Regions from separate parts of the Rhizobium sp. NLR8a genome, predicted to be linked through region 2. Evidence: predicted binding sites of a transcription regulator. Region 2 holds the regulator's gene; the other holds the start of a gene.
The links. Region 2 encodes PhoB, which activates phosphate uptake and scavenging genes when phosphate is short. Its sites were predicted from a motif close to TGTCATNNANCTGTCAT; they were not measured.
Positions count from the first base shown of each region.

Region 1 (4,086 bases), on a different contig from region 2:
GTCGTCGCCGTCGACCAGTTCTCCGCATGGCTGCGTCGCCGTCTCGTCGGCGAGCACGCTTTCCTTCCGCAACATTGAGGCCGCCATGACGGTGATTGACGCAAACCGCATGCATGAGATCGAAGCGCGCTATCCGGAATATTTCCACCGATCGTTCCGCCAGCGTTTCGGCGGGCTGATGATCCTCATTGCGACGCTGCTCTACGGGCTCTATGCCGTCTGGTTCTTCGACCTGCCCAAGCTCTTCGCCGAGGCCCATTGGGAACGCGTCGGCATCTATCTCAGCCAATGGGTGAGCTACGATGTCCAGCCGGACCTCCGCATCCAGGACGACGGCTCGATCGAGGTGCGTTATCCCCGCTTCTCACCGCTCGGCGATCATCCGCACCCGGACTGGGTGGTCAACAATCCCGACGGCAGCATCACCGTTTCCATCAGCGGCATCAGCCGCAGCGTCACCGTCTCAAAGAGCGAAACGATCGTGACCGCGCACGGCGTCAGCGTCCCCGTCGACGTATCGAGCGGCGCGCCTGAGGTGGTCGGGCCGGTGCCGAGCTGGATGACTGTTTATGACGACAACGTGCTTGCGGATCTCGGCTTTGCCGGCGACGTCAGTATTTCCGTCGATCGCGTGAAGGTCCGCAAACGCTTCCTCGGCTGGGCGAATTTCATCTTCGACACGCAATCCTCCTTCTTCGACAAACCGGTCGGCGAAGTCATCGGCCTCGTTGTTTCCGGCCCGCGCATCAAGCCCGACCAAACCAACCTATCGCTCGCCTTCGAGGATATCTGGAACAACAGCGAATGGCAGCATGGCGACGTCTGGACCAAGCTTTTCCAGACGATCGTCATGGCCTTTCTCGGAACGCTGCTCGGCGCGCTTGCCGCCTTCCCCCTCGCCTTCCTGGCAGCGCGCAACATCACGCCGAACCGCCTCCTGAACCAGATCCTGAAACGCTTCTTCGATTTCCTGCGCTCGGTCGACATGCTGATCTGGGCGCTGTTCCTGACGCGCGCCTTCGGCCCCGGGCCGCTCGCCGGCAGCGGCGCGATCTTCCTCACCGAGACCGGCACGCTCGGCAAGCTTTATTCCGAGGGGCTCGAGAATATCGACAACAAGCCGCGGGAAGGCATCAAATCAACCGGCGCCCAAACGGTGCTCGTCCATCGTTACGGCATCATGCCGCAGATCGTTCCGGTTATCGTCAGCCAGACGCTCTACCAGTGGGAATCGAACGTGCGCGGCGCGACCATCATCGGCGCTGTCGGCGCGGGCGGCATCGGCCTCAAACTCTGGGAGGCGATGCGCACCAACGCCAACTGGGAAAACGTCGCCTATATGGTCATTCTGATCTTGATCGTCGTCTTCCTGTTTGACGCCGCCTCGAACGTCCTGCGCCACCGGCTGATGGGCACGAAGACGCACTGACCGTTCGACGAGGGGCGACGGCGACGCTGCCGCCATCATCATTCTGTCACGGAAATCTTTTAGCCGGGAGCCTGCTTGCGGTTCGCCGCCAAATCACTGCACATTGCGCTCCCCGTTTCGACGATCCCCAGGATAAAAGCCTTGCGCTACGCTCTCTATTTCTCGCCGCCGAAGGATGATCCCCTGACCGGCGCGGCTTCGCTCTGGCTCGGCCGCGATGCTTTCACCGGCAAAACCTATCCTGCACCCGAACATGAGACACTCAGTGCGGCAGAGCAGTTCGAGCTGACCGCCGACCCACGCCGCTACGGCTTTCACGCGACGATCAAGGCGCCGTTTTCGCTTGCCGCTTCCGTCACCGAACGGGATCTCATCACCTTTGCCGAGGATTTCGCGGCGCGCACCCCGGCCTTCAAGATTCCTGAACTCGTGCTCGGCCAGCTTGGCCGTTTTTTTGCACTGGTTCCCGGTTCTCTTTACCAACCTCTTCAGGATTTCGCCGGAAAGGTGGTAAAATCCTTCGAACCGTTCCGCGCTACGCTTTCCGAGACTGATATCGCGCGACGCAACCCGGAGAAGCTCAGCGACAGCCAGCGCGCCAATCTGCAACGCTGGGGCTATCCTTACGTCATGGAGGATTTCGGGTTCCACATGACTCTGAGCGGCCAGGTGCCGGAGACACGCGCGGAGGTGATGAAAACGGTCCTGGCGGAGCGTTTTGCCGGTTTTACCGGCCGGCCGCTTTCGATTTCCGGCCTCGCCGTCTTCATCGAGGAGACGCGCGGCGCCCCGTTCAAAGTTCATTCCTGGCTGCCGCTTTCCGGCGCCAAAAGCTGAAAGACCTGACGATATGAGCAAAGAGACCGTCTTTTCCAACGCCCGCATCGTTCTCGAGGAGGACGTCCTTTCAGGATCGATCCTCATCCGCGACGGCAAGATCGTCGATATCTCCGAAGGCAATTCGGTAGCCGGCGAAGATTTCGAGGGCGACTACGTCATTCCCGGCCTTGTCGAGCTGCATACCGACCATCTCGAAGGCCATTATCAGCCACGTCCGGGCATCCGCTGGCACAAGACGGCTGCCGTCCAGGCGCATGACGCCCAGATCGTCACATCGGGCATCACCACGGTCTTCGACTGCCTGCGCATGGGCGCGGACGAGGACGGCGGCTTCGAACATGGCGAGATGCGCGAGATGGCCGACGCCATCCAATCGGCGGAGAAGGAAGGCAGGCTGCGCGCGGAGCACCTCCTGCACCTGCGCTGCGAGGTCTCGGCCGACAACGTGCTCGAACATTTCGCCGATTTCGAAAAGGATCCGCATGTGCGGCTCGTCTCGCTGATGGATCACGCGCCCGGCCAGCGGCAGTTCCAGACGATGGATCAGTATATCTTCTACTACCAGAAGAAGCGGGGCCTGAGCGATGAGGCTTTTGCCCGTTTCGTCGCCAAGCGCCAGGCGGAATCGGCGCGCAATTCGACGCCTCATCGCAATGCCATCGCCAAGGTCTGCGCCGAGCGCGGCATCACCGTCGCAAGCCATGACGACGCCACGCTCTCTCATGTCGACGAGGCGATCGACAATGGCGTGCGCCTCGCCGAGTTTCCGACCAGCTTCGATGCCGCCCGGGCATCGCACGAGCACGGCATGAGCGTGCTGATGGGCGCACCGAATATCGTGCGCGGCAAATCCCATTCCGGCAACATCGCCGCCCGCGATCTCGCCGAAATGGGCGTGCTCGACGTGTTGTCCTCCGACTACGTGCCGCTCAGCCTGCTGCATGCACCCTTCATCCTCGCCGACGAGGTGGAGAGCATCACCCTTCCGAAAGCGATCGCGATGGTGACATCGACGCCCGCCCGCACGGTCAGCCTCGACGATCGCGGCCGGATCGCGACCGGGCTGCGCGCCGATCTCGTCCGTGTCCACCGTTCGCACGGCGTGCCGGTCACACGCTCCGTCTGGCGCCAGGGACGCCGTGTCGCATGACCCCGCACGAACCACATGCAGCAGCCGGAGCCGAACGGGGCATCATGGTCGTCGTCGTTGGGCCGAGCGGCGCCGGCAAGGACACGCTGATGAACCTCGCTGCGCGACGTTTTGCCGGCCGCGACAATGTGCATTTCGCCCGCCGCGTCATCACCCGCCACCGTGACGCCGGCGGCGAGGATCATCTTTCCGTCTCTCTCCAAGGCTTTGCCGCCATGGAGCAGTCAGGCTCCTTCGCCGTCTGGTGGGAAGCGCATGGCCTGAAATACGGCATTCCGGCCGAAGTCTCGGTGGCGCTGTCGCGAGGCCACGTCGTCGTTGCCAACGGCTCGCGCTCGGCGCTTCACCGCTTCCAAGCCGCTTTCCCGCGGCTGAAGGTCATCAACGTCACGGCCCGTCCCGAAGTGCTCGCCAGCCGGCTGGAAGCGCGCGGCCGCGAGACACATGAGGACATCATGGCCAGGCTCGCCCGCGGGCCGCTGACCGTGCGTGGCGACTACGACGTCACGGAGCTCGACAATAGCGGCTCGCTCGAAGAAGCTGAGCAGAAGATGATCGCGATCCTGGACGGATTGTTGGCCGAAGTGCGCTGACGACAATCGCGAGGAAGGGCATGCGCGCCGTCAAAGTGGTCGACTACAACCCGTCCTGGCTGCGGCTCTTTGCC
Region 1 is NZ_JABDWI010000018.1:108,719-112,804, reverse strand. Features, by position in the region: gene phnE (phosphonate ABC transporter, permease protein PhnE) at 1-78, shown strand, start outside; gene phnE (phosphonate ABC transporter, permease protein PhnE) at 86-1,429, shown strand; gene HJC04_RS28995 (DUF1045 domain-containing protein) at 1,571-2,266, shown strand; gene HJC04_RS28990 (alpha-D-ribose 1-methylphosphonate 5-triphosphate diphosphatase) at 2,280-3,419, shown strand; gene phnN (phosphonate metabolism protein/1,5-bisphosphokinase (PRPP-forming) PhnN) at 3,416-4,012, shown strand; gene HJC04_RS28980 (GrpB family protein) at 4,033-4,086, shown strand, end outside.
Region 1: HJC04_RS28995 (DUF1045 domain-containing protein) is a predicted target of PhoB. The motif match lies at 1,463-1,479, and genes of this name have one in related genera.

Region 2 (4,086 bases):
CGTGCCGGCCTTCATGCCGGAAGCGGCCTCGGCGGTTGCAAGGCAGGCGCCGAGCGGGAAGCCGCCGCCGATGCCCTTGGCGACGGCCATGATATCAGGCGTGATGCCGGACCATTCATGGGCAAACAGCTTGCCGGTACGGCCGACGCCCGTCTGCACCTCGTCGAGGATCAGCAGCAGGCCATTTTCGTCGCAGATCCGGCGCAGCGCCTTCATGAATTCGCTGGTGGCGGGACGCACGCCGCCCTCGCCCTGCACCGGCTCGATCAGGATTGCGGCCGTCGCATCGGTAATGGCGGCACGCACGGCATCGATGTCGCCGAACGGCACCTGATCGAAACCCGGCGCCTTGGGGCCGAAACCTTCGAGATATTTCTCCTGGCCGCCGGCGGCGATCGTCGCCAGCGTGCGGCCGTGGAAAGCGCCTTCGAAGGTGATGATATGGAACCTCTCGGGATGGCCCTTGGAAAACTGATAGCGGCGCGCCGTCTTGATGGCGCATTCGAGCGCCTCGGCGCCCGAATTGGTGAAGAACACCTTGTCGGCGAAGGTGGCGTCGGTCAGGCGTTTGGCCAGGCGCTCCTGGCCGGGAATTTCATAGATATTGGAGAGGTGCCAGACCTTGTCGGCCTGCTCCTTCAGCGCCGCGACCACATGCGGGTTGCCGTGGCCGACGGAGGTGACGGCGACCCCGGCGCCGAAATCGAGATAACGCTCGCCGCTCTCGGCGATCAGCCATACGCCCTCGCCTCGCTCGAACCGCAGCGGGGCACGAGAATAGGTGTCGTAAAGCGGCGCGGCTTCAGCCATCGCGGGTCTCCCGTTCAATGTTGTCATGCGCGGATTCCGGCTAACAAAACCAGGTCCGAAAAATCAAAAATGCCGCCTTTCGGCGGCGAGCGGTACTATTTCCTTTTCGCGCTGCAATGTCAACAAAACTGCGGCCTTAGCGTATGCCGCAAGCTTGTACAGGGGCACTTTCGGCCTTCAACAGGCATTATTGCAGAAATGACACGCAGAGGCAGCAAGTTGGGGAAAAACTTGAAATTCGATTCATCCGGATTCCCGCGACTCTTGTCACGGAGTCAGCCTCACACTAGGTTAAAGTTCAATTACTAGACTGCATGCGGCGGAACTAGTCACCAAAATTGATCAAGCGTTTCTTGTTTCGGAGGCTTCCGGGACAACGGTGAGGGATTCTGCCATCACCAACGCAAAAGGTGGAGACAGGGCATGAACTGGACAGACGAGCGGGTCGAGAAACTCAAGAAGCTTTGGGCCGAAGGACTGAGCGCCAGCCAGATTGCTGCGCAGCTTGGCGGGGTCAGCCGAAACGCCGTTATCGGCAAGGTGCACAGGCTCAGCCTTCCCGGCCGCGCCAAGGCCGGCGGCACGGCCACCGCGGCGCGCACGCCGAAGCGCCAGACATCCGCGCCGCGCGCGCCGAACTACGCCTCCCGGATCGCCACCCGCACCGTGACCCGCCAGCAGGGCGCAACCCTGCTGAAGGAAGAGATCGAGATCGATACAGTCGAGGAAATGGAATATGTGCCGAAGGGCAACGTGGTGGTGCCGATTTCCCGCCGCCTCGGCCTGACGGAGCTCACCGAACGCACCTGCAAGTGGCCGGTCGGCGATCCGCTCAAGGAAGATTTCCATTTCTGCGGCTGCGAATCCCCGGACAATTCGCCCTATTGCAGCTATCATCAGAAGCTTGCCTATCAGCCGATCAACGAACGCCGCCGGGCGGCGGCGCGGGTCAGCTGAGCGGACCGGTATAGCCAGACATAAAAAACGGGCCGCCGTTTCTTATTCGAGTGGGAAGTGACCTTTGCGTTTAGCAACCCCCACACTCCGTCATGCCAGGGCTTGACGGAGGAGAGGTGGCGCCGGGACAAGTCGGCTTTGCAGGCGCGATGGAAAGGTGGTGCCGAGACGCATAAGCCTCGCCGGCGCAACGACGCTGGCTCCGCAGCGGCGACGATGGACGACAAGGCGGGCCTCACAAGCCGTACTGCCGTGCGTTTGGCGGGAACGCCAACCCCACACTCCCTCAGCCTTCAGGCCTCCATCGAATAACCGGCGCCGCGGACGGTGCGGATGACGTCCTGCATATTGGAGAAATTCAGCGCCTTGCGCAGGCGGCCGACATGGACGTCGACGGTGCGTTCGTCGACATAGATGTCGTGGCCCCAGACGCCGTCCAGCAGCTGCGAACGGGAAAAGACCCGGCCCGGCGACGACATCAGGAATTCCAGCAGCCGGAATTCGGTCGGGCCGAGGCGGACTTCGCGGCTCTTGCGGTGGACACGATGGGTTTCGCGGTCGAGCTCGATATCGCCGCATTTCAGCACCGAGGACAGCACCTCGGGACGGGCCCGACGCAGCATCGCCTTGACGCGGGCGACGAGCTCGGGGGTCGAGAAGGGCTTGACGACGTAATCGTCGGCGCCGGTGGACAGTCCGCGCACACGCTCGCTCTCCTCGCCGCGCGCCGTCAGCATGATGATCGGCAGCCGCTCGGTTTCCGGCCGCATGCGCAGGCGCCGGCAGAGTTCGATGCCGGAGACGCCGGGCAGCATCCAGTCGAGGATGAGAAGGTCGGGCGTGCGCTCCTGAAGCCTGATCTCGGCCTCGTCGCCGCGCAGGATGGTATCGACCTCAAAGCCTTCCGCCTCAAGATTATAGCGAAGAAGCACGCTCAGCGCTTCCTCGTCTTCAACAACTGCGACTCTCGGGATCATGCGTGTCCGTCTCCTCGCGCACAAGCCTTAAACCGGGACGATTTAAGCAGGCGTCCTGCGCAAATTCAGAAATTGGCTGCGACCTCTTTGCGCGCCCCGAACGGGCGCGCACGCAAGTGACTGGTCCGGGCGGCTGGCCCGGGCGGCTCGTTCGGAACAATTATTCCGTCGCGGCGCCGACGGTGTTGGCACTGTCATCCTTCGGACGATCGCCTTCCGGCTGGGCGCCCGTCGCCATGTAGTAAATCGTCTCGGCGATGTTGGTGGCATGGTCGCCGATGCGCTCGATGTTCTTGGCGCAAAAGAGCAGATGCGTGCAGCTCGTGATGTTGCGCGGATCTTCCATCATGTAGGTCAAGAGCTCGCGGAACAGCGAGGTGTACATCGCGTCGATCTCGTTGTCGCGTTCGCGGATGGCGGTCGCCTTGTCGGCGGCGCGTGTCGTATAGACGTCGAGCACTTCCTTGAGCTGGACGAGCGCCAGCTCGGAGAGGTGCTCGAGGCCGCGGGCGAGCTTGCGCGGCACGCCTGTGCTCTGCACGGCGATGACGCGCTTGGCGGTGTTCTTGCCGAGGTCGCCGACGCGTTCGAGATCGGCGGCGATGCGGATCGAACCCATGATCTCGCGCAGGTCCGAGGCCATCGGCTGACGGCGGGCGATGGTGACGATCGCCTTGTCGCCAATCTCGCGTTCGGTGTGATCGAGGATCACATCGTCGGAAATGACCTTTTGCGCCAGCGCCGTATCGCCGTTGACCAGCGCCCGGACGGATTCCGCGACCATCTGTTCGGCCAGGCCGCCCATTTCGGAAATCCGCCTGGAGAGGAACTTCAGATCATCATCATAGGCGGAATAAATATGTGTCGATGCCATGGGGCTTTGTCCTCGAATAACGGAAAGCTTCGTGTCGCCGGGATCAGCCGAAGCGACCCATGATGTAATCCTGGGTGCGTGGATCGTCGGGGTTGGTGAACATCTTGTCGGTGTCGTTCTCCTCGACGAGGTTGCCGAGGTGGAACATGGCGGTGCGCTGCGAAACACGCGCGGCCTGCTGCATGGAGTGGGTGACGATGACGATCGTGTAGTTCTCGCGCAACTCGTGGATCAGCTCCTCGACCTTGGCGGTGGCAATCGGATCAAGGGCCGAGCAGGGTTCGTCCATCAGGATGACCTCCGGGCTGACGGCGACGGCGCGGGCAATGCACAGGCGCTGCTGCTGACCGCCGGAGAGGCCGGTGCCGGATTCGTGCACGCGGTCCTTGACCTCGTTCCACAGGCCGGCGCGCTGCAGGCTGCTCTCGACGATCTGGTCGAGATCGGCCTTCGACTTGGCGAGACCGT
Region 2 is NZ_JABDWI010000004.1:275,721-279,806, reverse strand. Features, by position in the region: gene HJC04_RS09570 (aspartate aminotransferase family protein) at 1-810, opposite strand, end outside; gene HJC04_RS09565 (GcrA family cell cycle regulator) at 1,234-1,767, shown strand; gene phoB (phosphate regulon transcriptional regulator PhoB) at 2,061-2,744, opposite strand; gene phoU (phosphate signaling complex protein PhoU) at 2,905-3,618, opposite strand; gene pstB (phosphate ABC transporter ATP-binding protein PstB) at 3,662-4,086, opposite strand, start outside.